DNA from 2 places in the Pseudomonas sp. DW-iso17 genome. Region 2 is predicted to be linked to the other one. Evidence: predicted binding sites of a transcription regulator. Region 2 holds the regulator's gene; the other holds the start of a gene.
What was found. Region 2 encodes sigma-54, which starts transcription at its own class of promoters, with help from an activator protein. Its sites were predicted from a motif close to ANTGGCATNNANNTTGCTNT; they were not measured.
Positions count from the first base shown of each region.

Region 1: the regulator sigma-54 is predicted to act here: its motif matches at 3,230-3,249, upstream of AC4PS6_RS22285 (circularly permuted type 2 ATP-grasp protein).

Region 1 covers NZ_JBZXEA010000041.1:293,794-299,536, forward strand. The annotation lists gene AC4PS6_RS22275 (transglutaminase family protein) at 54-836, opposite strand; gene AC4PS6_RS22280 (alpha-E domain-containing protein) at 833-1,783, opposite strand; gene AC4PS6_RS22285 (circularly permuted type 2 ATP-grasp protein) at 1,788-3,197, opposite strand; gene AC4PS6_RS22290 (ribonuclease E inhibitor RraB) at 3,625-3,966, opposite strand; gene AC4PS6_RS22295 (hypothetical protein) at 4,180-4,416, opposite strand; gene AC4PS6_RS22300 (START domain-containing protein) at 4,520-5,125, opposite strand; gene AC4PS6_RS22305 (YkgJ family cysteine cluster protein) at 5,167-5,421, opposite strand; gene AC4PS6_RS22310 (hypothetical protein) at 5,584-5,743, opposite strand, start outside.
Region 2 covers NZ_JBZXEA010000047.1:190,489-196,231, forward strand. The annotation lists gene lptA (lipopolysaccharide transport periplasmic protein LptA) at 1-59, shown strand, start outside; gene lptB (LPS export ABC transporter ATP-binding protein) at 59-784, shown strand; gene AC4PS6_RS27265 (RNA polymerase factor sigma-54) at 969-2,462, shown strand; gene hpf (ribosome hibernation-promoting factor, HPF/YfiA family) at 2,538-2,843, shown strand; gene ptsN (PTS IIA-like nitrogen regulatory protein PtsN) at 2,854-3,318, shown strand; gene rapZ (RNase adapter RapZ) at 3,321-4,178, shown strand; gene AC4PS6_RS27285 (HPr family phosphocarrier protein) at 4,195-4,467, shown strand; gene AC4PS6_RS27290 (ZIP family metal transporter) at 4,582-5,475, opposite strand; gene AC4PS6_RS27295 (superoxide dismutase) at 5,508-5,743, opposite strand, start outside.

The DNA.
Region 1 (5,743 bases), on a different contig from region 2:
GCATTCCCACGCAGAGCGTGGGAACGATCAAAGCTCGCCCCTACCGTTATCGGTCATTGCTGCGGCGCCACGAATACCTTGGCATGCATCTGCTCATGCCCACCGCCACGGCGCATGCCCCGGACCGGGCAGGCGTCGAGGTAGTCCAGGCCCACGGCCAGCTTCAAGTGCCGCTCCGGCCGCGCCAGTTGGTTGGTCACGTCAAAGCTGTACCAGGCGTCATCCAGCCAGGCTTCGGCCCAGGCATGGCTGGCCAGGTGCGTGCTGTCTTCGGTATACAGATACCCCGACACATACCGCGCAGGGATCCCCAGGCTGCGTGCGCAGGCCAGGAACGCATGGGTGTGGTCCTGGCACACCCCTGCTGCACCTGCAAAGGCCTGGGCGGCGCAGGTATCGACGTCGGTCGCACCGGGGGTGTAGACCATGGTGTGGTTAAGCGCGTGCATCAAGTCGATAAGCGCCGTGCGATCACGACGCTGATGGCAGTGTTGCTCGGCAAACCCGCGCAGGGCGTCGTCGGGCTCGGTGAGGCGCGTGGAGCGCAGGAACGGAAAGGCAGACTGACTTTCGTGTTCGGCCTCGCGCAATTCATCGATCTCCACCACGCCCCGGGCGCCGATGATGATGGCGTCGTGGGGTTCGTCCAGCGTGAGCACATGCAAGATATTGCCGAAGGGGTCCACCTGTGCCCGCACCGGGCGCGGCAGGTCGAGTTGCCAGCTCAGCACGTGTTGGCGCTCGCTGTCATGGGGCGTCAGGCGCAGGTACTGGATGCTGGCGCGCACCTGGTCTTCGTAGTGGTAGGTAGTGTCGTGGCTGATGGAGAGTCTCATGCCGCCTCCAGGTAGGAACTGTAGATGGCGTCGCCCAACTGGCGGACCAAGGGGATAAAGTCGGTCAGCCAGGCATGCAGGCCTTCCTCGAGGATTTCGTCGATGGCCGTAAAGCGCAGGCGCGCATCCATCTCGGCGGCCAGGCGCTGGGCCGGGCGGCCGTTGATGCCGGGCAGGCTGGCGAGGATCTGGTCGATCTCTTCGCTGCACGCGCGCAGCGAACGCGGCACATCCGCGCGTAACAGCAGCAGCTCAGCCACTTGCCGAGCCCCCGGGGCATCGCGATAAATCTCGGTGTACGCCTCGAATGACGACAGTGCGCGCAGCAACGCACTCCATTGGTAATACGCGTGAGCCGTGCCATCGCTGACGACCGCCGCGTGTTCGCCGGCCATTTCGTAGCGGGCATCGAGCAAGCGCAGGGTGTTATCGGCGCGCTCGATAAAGGTGCCCAGGCGAATAAAGCGGAAGGCATCGTTGCGCATGATAGTGCCGTAAGTGGCGCCCCGAAACAGATGGGAGCGCTCCTTGACCCACTCACAAAACCGGCTCATGCCGTAATGGCTCAGGCCCTGCTGGGCGATATCGCGTATGTCCAGCCAAGTGGCATTGATGTTTTCCCACATGTCGGCGGTGATTCGCCCACGTACAGCGTGAGCGCTGGCCCGCGCCGCACCCAGACAGCTGTAGATGCTCGCCGGGTTGGCCGCGTCCAGGGCAAAAAAGTGCAGCAAGCGTTCAGCGTGCAAGGGGCCATGGCGCGCGTGGTAATCGTCCAGGGTGCTGGTGATCAACAGCGGCATGGCCAACTCGTGCAGGCCATCGCCGCGCCCGTCCTGGGGCATCAGCGACAGCGAATAGCTGACATCGAGCATGCGCGCGAGGTTTTCGGCACGCTCCAGGTAGCGCGACATCCAGTACAAATCCGAGGCAGTTCTACTCAACATGGCATCAGCCCTCGACCACCCAGGTGTCTTTGGTTCCGCCGCCCTGGGACGAGTTGACCACCAGCGAGCCTTCGCGCAGCGCCACGCGGGTCAGGCCACCCGGTACCACGCGGGTCTCCTTGCCGGACAACACGAAAGGGCGCAGGTCTATGTGGCGCGGGGCGATGCCGTTCTCGACAAAAGTCGGGCAGGTAGACAAGCACAGGGTCGGCTGCGCGATATAAGCGTGTGGCTTGGCCTTGATACGTGCCCGGAACGCTTCGATTTCTGCCGTGGTAGACGCCGGTCCAACCAACATGCCGTAACCACCGGAACCCTGGGTTTCCTTGACCACCAGCTCGGGCAGGTTGGCCAGTACGTGGGACAATTCGTCAGGCTTACGGCATTGGAAGGTCGGAACGTTCTGCAGGATCGGCTCTTCGTCGAGGTAGAAGCGAATCATCTCGGTGACGAACGGATACACAGATTTGTCGTCCGCAACCCCGGTGCCAATGGCGTTGGCCAGCACCACATTGCCGCAACGGTAGGCTGCGAGCAGGCCGGGCACACCGAGCATGGAGTCCGGGTTGAAGGCCAGCGGGTCAAGGAACGCATCATCAAGGCGACGGTAGATCACATCGACAGCCTTGGGCCCGTCGGTGGTGCGCATGAACACACGGTCATCGCGCACGAACAAATCCGCACCTTCCACCAATTCCACACCCATTTCCCGAGCCAGGAAGGCATGTTCGAAGAACGCGCTGTTGAAACGCCCGGGCGTCAGTACCACCACACTGGGGTTATCCAGGGGGCTGGCGCTTTTGAGGGTGTCGAGCAGCAGGTTGGGGTAATGGTCGATGGGCGCGATGCGCTGGGCCGCGAACAGCTCGGGGAACAGACGCATCATCATTTTGCGGTCTTCAAGCATGTAGCTGACACCGCTGGGCGTGCGCAGGTTGTCCTCGAGCACGTAGTACGTGCCGTCGCCATCGCGTACGAGGTCGACCCCGGAGATGTGCGAATAGATATCGCGGTGCAAATCCAGGCCCTGCATTGCCAACTGGTATTGCTCGTTGGCCAGTACCTGTTCGGCGGGGATGATGCCGGCCTTGATGATGCGTTGATCGTGGTACAGGTCGGCGAGGAACAGGTTCAGCGCCTTGACCCGCTGGATGCAGCCGCGCTCGACAATCCGCCATTCACTCGCTGGAATGCTGCGGGGGATGGTGTCGAAGGGGATCAGGCGCTCGGTGCCTTGTTCGTCCCCGTAGAGGGTGAAGGTGATACCGGCGCGGTGAAACAGCAAATCGGCTTCACGCCGGCGCTGGGCCAGCAGTTCGGCAGGGGTGTCGGCCAGCCAACGGGCGAACTCGCGATAATGGGGGCGAACCTGCCCTGCCCCATCGTACATTTCATCGTAATAAGTGCGGATCATGCCGTACTCCTTGTCACCCGGACGCAAGAACCTTCGCAAGGCCCGTGCCAGCGGCATAAACACTTAATAATCAACCAGTTGAATAATCCAAGCGCATTCCTCGCACCGTCCTGGTGCGCACAATGGCTTGGGTCACGTCGCGCGCCTCATTGCAATGCGGTCTTTGACTATCAACAGCATAGCCAGAGTTGATTTCACTGCCCGGCTGGCGCTGCGGATAATCACCTCCATCGGCTGAACAGGAGATGTCCTACAGCGAAACCTTTTGTGCAAGCGATATCGTGTTACTTCGTGTACTGATCTACTCTCTTGAGCTTCCCTTTCCGCCACCCTATCCGGGTGGCTTTTTTTGCACGTAAAACGCCGTCCAAACAAAATCGGCCGACCCAAAGGTCAGCCGATACGCTGTGGTGCTCATAAATACCAACTACATGGGTAACCCACGCACCTCCTGCTTGACGCCCCATCCTTCAATGATCCCTCCCAGGGGCTCGACCACTGCTTCAAAGTCTTGCTCGAAATCTCCTATGCCGTCGTAGGTTGCGAACATGATTTTGCTCAGTTCCAGGTACCAGGCGCCATCGTCGCGCGCACTGACCTGAGCGTTGAGGGACTCCCCACGAAATCGACCCGCCGCCCTGCGCGCCCGTTCCTCATCCGGGAAAATGGCGTAGAACTCGATGGGGTGAAAACGCGAGAAATCAAAGCCGCCTTCTTTCATGCGGCGCAGTACGTTGGTGCTGATGTCTTCTTGATAGGCTGTGCTCATGAAACGTCCTCCTCAAACCGATGGATAGACTTTCCGTGCTTCCTGAAGCCCCGCGCCCTGCTGGCGTGGGCACCACGGCATAACAACGCCGCAGGAAAACAAGCATGTAGCTGACAAGACCAGACCTTAGCGATTCATTCGCTGATCTCGATTGCAGAGTAGCGCGAAGCTATCACCTCCACCAGAGGTGCTCGTGTGGCGTGTGAAAAATGTTTAGACGGAGGGAGAAATATCGAGAATCTGGATACTGTTCTGGTCTTTGAGAATCTTGACCGTAGGCTCGGGTTTCCGGCCTTCCAGGTCATTGAGATCGAGTTCGGCAGCAATCGGCACCAGCTTCGCACGAATCATATGCGCAGCGTCTTCGAGGCTGGGCTTTTGTTCGCAGGTGAACTGCTGCACGGACTTTTCACCGTGATCATCAACGAAGGTAATTTGCCACGTTTGCATCGGTGCCTCCTCGATAAAACCCATAGGTGGGCTTACAAGTATCTGGACCTTGGCGGCGCGCAAAACGTTCCGCTCAAGCCCGGAGGCACCGGATCAACTGCACTTATTTTTCAGCGTGTTCTTTCAAGGCTTTCAAGGTATTGAACGGCGCTTCCACCACGAACTTGTTGGCCAGCCACGAAGGTACGCTGCCACCTGGCTCGGTGTGTACCTGGTAGGTGACTTCGGTCTGGTTATCGCCCTTTGGCACCAGTTTCCAGAAACCGTCCACCTGGGCAACCCGCACGTAGCCTTTTGCTTCTGGCTTGTAGGTCGGCACACCTTCCAGTTTGCGCGTGACGGTGCCGTCAGCGGCTTTGGTGGTGGTGACGTGGATGTACGAGTCGCGGTCCGTCACGGGGAACGGGGCCTTGAACTGGGTGTAGGTCCAGGCCTCGTCGCCTTTCTTGTCGACGAGTTGCTGGGATTTGCATTCATGGATCCATGCGCAAGCACCGACCACATCTTCCTGCAGCGCCTGGACCTTGGCCAAAGGCGCCTTGATCACCGTCACACCGCGATACGCCTTGTACTTGGAACCGGCAACCTCGCTCAGGGAGACCTTGATACCGTCTTCGTCCTTGGCGACTTGCCAATCCTCAGCCTGGGCAGTAGCCGCCAACAACAGCGTAAAACCGCACAGTACAGCCACTCGTTTCAGCGAACCCATCGTTGTATTCCTTATTGTTGAAGTTCCGATAGTAAAGCCCATCAAGCCGCCGTCATCTGTTCCCACCAACCGATCAGGCGAATGGCATCGGCCTGGTCATTGCCGCACACCTCAATATCGGGCTTGAAATCACTGCATACGGCTGGCCGCTGCGGTTGACCGAACAACTGGCACAGTTGTTCCACCGACAAGTGCACGCAGCGAACGCCAGCGGGCTTGCCATGGGGCATTCCCGGCAACGGTGAACTGATGGAGGGGGCAATGCAGCATGCGCCACAGCCTTCACGGCATTTCATGACCAGCAGGTCCTCGACGACTCAATAGGGATGGCCGGGCTAGAGTACGCCCTTAAACAGACGTTTTAAAATGGCCCAACAGGGGTTTTTCGCACAAAACAAAAGTGACCGACCAGTCTGCGACAGATGGTCGGCGACCTGGGTCACCTGTGGTGCGAAAGTTTATTGCTTGAATTCGAAATCCAGCGCAGCGCCTTCAACATCACGGCGCTCTTCGTTACGCAGTTGCAGCTTCATCTCATTGCTGAGCAAGCGGCCGTTGATCTGAAACGCGCTGTTGTCGGTGGGCTTTTCGCCAAACATTGGCGGCAGCAAGGGCACA
Region 2 (5,743 bases):
TCACTGCACCGCGCCCGCGCATCGACATGGTTATCCAGCCGAAGAAGAAGGCCGAGTAATGGCAACCCTGAAAGCCCAGCATCTGGCCAAGGCCTATAAAAGCCGCCAGGTGGTACGCGACGTCAGCCTGTCGATCGACAGCGGCCAGATCGTCGGTTTGCTCGGCCCCAACGGTGCCGGCAAAACCACTTGCTTCTATATGATCGTCGGGCTGGTCCAGGCAGACCAGGGTCGTGTATTGATCGACGACCTGGATGTCAGCCATCAACCCATGCACGGTCGTGCACGGGCAGGTATTGGCTATCTTCCCCAGGAAGCGTCGATCTTCCGCAAACTGTCGGTAGCCGATAACATCATGGCGATTCTCGAGACCCGCAAGGAACTCGATCGCGATGGCCGCCGCCAGGAGCTGGAAAGCCTGCTGCAGGAATTCCACATCAACCATATTCGCGACAACCTCGGCATGAGCCTGTCCGGTGGTGAGCGCCGCCGCGTGGAAATCGCCCGCGCCCTGGCGACCGCGCCGAAATTCATCCTGCTGGATGAACCCTTTGCCGGTGTCGACCCGATTTCGGTGGGTGACATCAAGCAGATCATCCATCACCTCAAGGCCAAGGGCATTGGCGTGCTGATCACCGACCACAACGTGCGCGAAACCCTCGATATCTGCGAAACAGCGTATATCGTCAACGATGGTCAGCTGATTGCCGAAGGCGATGCCGAGACTATCCTGGCTAACGAGCTGGTGAAGGAAGTGTACCTGGGTCACGAGTTCCGCCTGTAAACACAGGGGTATCGCGCTTTTCCCTGGAGCGCGCGGGAGTCAATGGAAACCTCGGTTTTTTTATTGTTACCGCGCTCTAGGCAAAGGCCCCGAGATCAGGCATATAATTTGCTTATGTTTGGCGCTCACGCGCCCTGTCGTGGATGGCGCATTGCGCCGGCGAATAAGGTGTTAAGCCCCTGCCATGAAACCATCGCTAGTCCTGAGAATGGGCCAGCAGCTGACGATGACACCGCAGCTGCAACAGGCCATCCGCCTGCTCCAATTGTCGACCCTGGACCTGCAACAGGAAATCCAGGAGGCCCTGGAGTCCAATCCGATGCTCGAACGCCAGGAAGAAGGCGACGACTTCGATAATGCAGACCCGCTGGCCGACAACATCGAGCAAAAACCCAATCCCGACGTGCAGGAACCCTCCTATCAGGAAACCGCCCCGACGGTGGACAACCTGGAGGAAGGCGACTGGAACGAACGCATTCCCAACGAGCTTCCCGTGGACACCGCGTGGGAAGACGTCTACCAGACCAGCGCCAGCAGCCTGCCGAGCAACGATGATGACGAGTGGGACTTCACCACCCGTACGTCGGTGGGCGAGAGCCTGCAGAGCCACCTGTTGTGGCAACTGAACCTGGCGCCGATGTCCGATACCGATCGCCTGATCGCGGTCACCCTGATCGACTGCATCAACAACCAGGGCTACCTGGACGAAACCCTCGAGGAGATCCTTGAGGCCTTCGACCCGGAACTGGATATCGAACTGGACGAAATCGAAGCCGTCCTGCACCGCATCCAGCAATTCGAGCCCGCCGGCATTGGTGCCCGCACACTCAGCGAGTGCCTGTTGCTGCAACTGCGCCAATTGCCGGCCAAGACCCCATGGCTCACCGAAGCGCAACGCCTGGTCAGTGACTACATCGACCTGCTGGGCAGTCGCGACTACAGCCAACTGATGCGCCGTATGAAGCTCAAGGAAGATGACTTGCGCCAGGTCATCGAGCTGGTGCAAAGCCTCAACCCGCGCCCAGGCTCGCAGATCGAATCCAGCGAAGCCGAATACGTAGTGCCCGACGTCATCGTGCGCAAGGACAACGAACGTTGGCTGGTGGAGCTGAACCAGGAGTCGGTACCGCGCCTGCGGGTCAACCCGCAATACGCAGGTTTTGTGCGCCGCGCTGATACCAGCGCCGATAACACCTTCATGCGCAACCAGTTGCAGGAAGCGCGGTGGTTCATCAAGAGCCTGCAAAGCCGCAACGAAACCCTGATGAAAGTCGCAACCCAGATCGTCGAACACCAGCGCGGTTTCCTGGAGTACGGCGACGAGGCCATGAAGCCTCTCGTGCTGCACGACATCGCCGAAGCCGTCGGCATGCATGAATCGACGATTTCCCGGGTTACCACGCAGAAATTCATGCATACCCCACGGGGTATTTATGAGTTGAAATACTTTTTCTCCAGCCACGTCAGCACCTCTGAAGGCGGTGAATGCTCGTCCACGGCGATCCGCGCGATCATCAAAAAACTGGTTGCCGCTGAAAATCAGAAAAAGCCGTTGAGTGACAGCAAGATCGCTGGTTTACTGGAGGCACAAGGCATTCAGGTCGCCCGTCGAACCGTCGCCAAGTACCGCGAGTCCCTAGGGATCGCGCCATCCAGCGAGCGTAAGCGTTTGATGTGACGGGCGGGCCACAGCGTTCCAGTGGTGGGTATTCCTGCCCACCGCTTTATGCACTGGCAACGAAGGAGAAGCTGTATGCAAGTCAACATCAGTGGACACCAGCTGGAAGTCACCAAGCCCCTGCGTGAATACACCGAGAGCAAACTGAACAAGCTTGCGGGGCATTTTGACAAGATTACCAACGTGCAGGTCATCATGGAGGTCGATAAGCTCAAGCAGAAAATCGAGGCCACCCTGCACGTACCGAATGCCAAGCTCGTTGCCAATGCAGAACATGAAGACATGTACGCGGCAATTGACTCGCTCTACGACAAGCTCGACCGCCAACTCATAAAGCATAAGGAAAAGAATCTGCACCTGATGCAAGGTACAGGTCGTTAACTCTCCCCCCATGATCCGACTTGAAACCATCCTGACCCCCGGCCGTTCCCTCGTGAACGTGCCGGGCGGCAGCAAGAAAAAAGCCCTCGAACAAATTGCCAACCTGATCGCACGCGAAGTGCCGGATCTGGAGATGCAAGATGTCTTCGAAGCGTTGATTGCCCGTGAAAAACTCGGTTCCACCGGTTTTGGCAACGGCATCGCCATTCCGCACTGCCGCCTCAAAGGCTGTGAAACACCTGTGAGCGCCTTGCTGCACTTGGATCACCCCATTGATTTCGACGCCATCGACGGCGCCCCGGTCGACCTGCTCTTCGTGCTGCTGGTCCCGGAAGCCGCCACCGATGCGCACCTGGAACTGCTCCGGCAGATCGCCAGCATGCTGGACCGCAAGGATGTACGCGACAAACTGCGCAGCGCCTCCAGCAATGAAGCGTTGTACCAAGTTGTCCTGGATGAACAAAACGGGCAGTAATCATGCGTTTGATCATCGTCAGCGGTCGCTCCGGCTCGGGTAAGAGCACCGCCCTCAATGTGCTTGAGGACAACGGCTTCTATTGCATCGACAACCTGCCCGCCGGCCTGCTGCCAGAGCTGGCGGAACGCGCACTGATCCATACCGAATTGGCGCAGCCGCTGGTGGCGGTCTCGATTGATGCGCGCAACCTGCCTAGCCACCTCTCGCGGTTCCCGGAACTGTTGGAAGAAGTGCGTGCCAAGCACATTCATTGCGATGTGCTGTACCTGGATGCCGACGAAGAGACCTTGCTCAAGCGGTTCTCCGAAACCCGTCGACGCCACCCCCTCAGCAGCGCCAACCGCTCCCTGGCCGAAGCCATCGAGGACGAGACCAAGCTGCTCGGGCCGATCATTGACCTGGCCGACCTGAAGATCAACACCACCAATCTGAACCTGTATCAGTTGCGCGACGCGATCAAGCTGCGCCTGCTGAACCAGCCTGAGCCGGGGACGGCGTTTCTGGTCGAGTCATTTGGCTTCAAGCGCGGCATGCCGGTAGATGCCGACCTGGTGTTCGATGTGCGCTGCCTGCCCAACCCTTACTGGAAGCCGGAGTTGCGCGATCAGTCCGGGCTGGATCAGCCTGTGATCGACTACCTGGCCGCACAACCGGATGTGGAAGAGATGTTCCAGGACATCTCCAGCTACCTGCTCAAATGGTTGCCGCGCTTTGCCGCCAGCAATCGAGCCTATGTCACCATTGCCATTGGCTGCACCGGCGGCCACCACCGCTCGGTCTATTTGACTGAACGGCTGGGCCAGGTGCTGCAACAAACCCTCAAGAACGTCCAGGTTCGCCACCGCGACCTGAGTTGAAAGGAACACCTGCGCGATGCCTGCTCTGGAAATTGAAATCATCAACAAGCTGGGCTTGCACGCCCGGGCGTCGGCTAAATTCGTCGGCGTGGCCGGGCAGTTCCCCTGCCAGATCCGTGCTGGGCGTACGCCAGAGTCCATGGTCGATGGCAAAAGCATCATGGCGATGATGATGTTGGCGGCCGGCAAAGGCACCAAAATCCATCTGCGCACCGAAGGCGAGCAAGAAGACGAAGCAATGGCCGCACTGGTCGCGTTGATCAACAACTACTTCGACGAAGGCGAATAACCCTACTGTAGGAGCTTGCTCGCGAAAAACGTCAACGATAACGCGGGCATCCTGGTTAACGCAGTGCTCTCCGTTTTTTTTTGCGAGCAGGCTCCCTCCTACAGGGAACCACCCTCAGCCTAACGCCGTATCCATCACCATCATCAGGCAAAACCCGAGGCACAGCCCAAGGCTGGCGAGATTTTCATGGCCATTGCGGCGCGACTCGGGGATGACTTCATGAGTCACGACCAGCAACATTGCCCCGGCGGCCAACGCCAAACCCAGCGGCAACAACACTTCGGCAAGGCTCACCAGCCATGCACAGAGCACCGCAAATACCGGCTCAACCAAGCCTGATGCAGCGCCAATCAAAAAGGCTTTGATTCGCGACATTCCCGCCCCAGCCAATACCAGCGCAATCACCAGCCCTTCAGGCACATCCTGCAGGGCAATGCCCATGGCGAGGCTGTCGGCATCCGCCATGCCTCCGCCCGCAGAAACCCCCACAGCCATGCCTTCCGGAATGTTGTGCGCAATGATGGCAAACACGAACAACCAAATACGCGGCGGGATAACCGGTTTATCCGGTGTACCCACCAGCATTTCCGGGCTGGCGCCAGAAACCTTGCGGTCTACGAGGTACAGGCCGAACGCCCCGAGCATGATGCCGAAGCTGATCAAGCCACTGGCGCCCCAAGGTGAAAGTCCCAGGCTTTCGGCGGCGGCGATGCCCGGTACCACCAGAGAAAACGCAGTCGCCGCCAGCATCACACCGGCACCAAAGCCCAGCAGGGAGTCGCTAAGCGCCATCGGCATGCGCCGAATCACCAACACCGGCACCGCGCCCAGCGCCGTGCCAAGCGCGCAGATCGCCCCACCCTGCAAAGCACGCAGTATGCGCGGTTCCAGGTTCAACCAGGCCAGCCCATGGGCCACCAATAACGCAGTACCTGCCAATAGCAGCAGCGTGCCAAACGCATAACGAAACATTCGCACGCTACCGATCGCCAGTGTTTGAGTGCCCATAGTCGGCCTTAGATCTTGTTATGTAGTGAATGTCAGGCCAAAGCGGCCTGATAGCGCGCGGCAACCTCCGGCCAGTTGATGACGCTATAGAATGCATTGATGTACTCCGGTCGTCGGTTTTGATATTGCAGGTAGTAAGCGTGCTCCCAGACGTCCAGGCCCAGCACCGGCGTATTGCCGCTCATCAGCGGGCTGTCCTGGTTGCCGCTGCTTTCCACCACCAGCGTTTTTTGTGGCGTAACGCTCAGCCAGGCCCAACCGCTGCCGA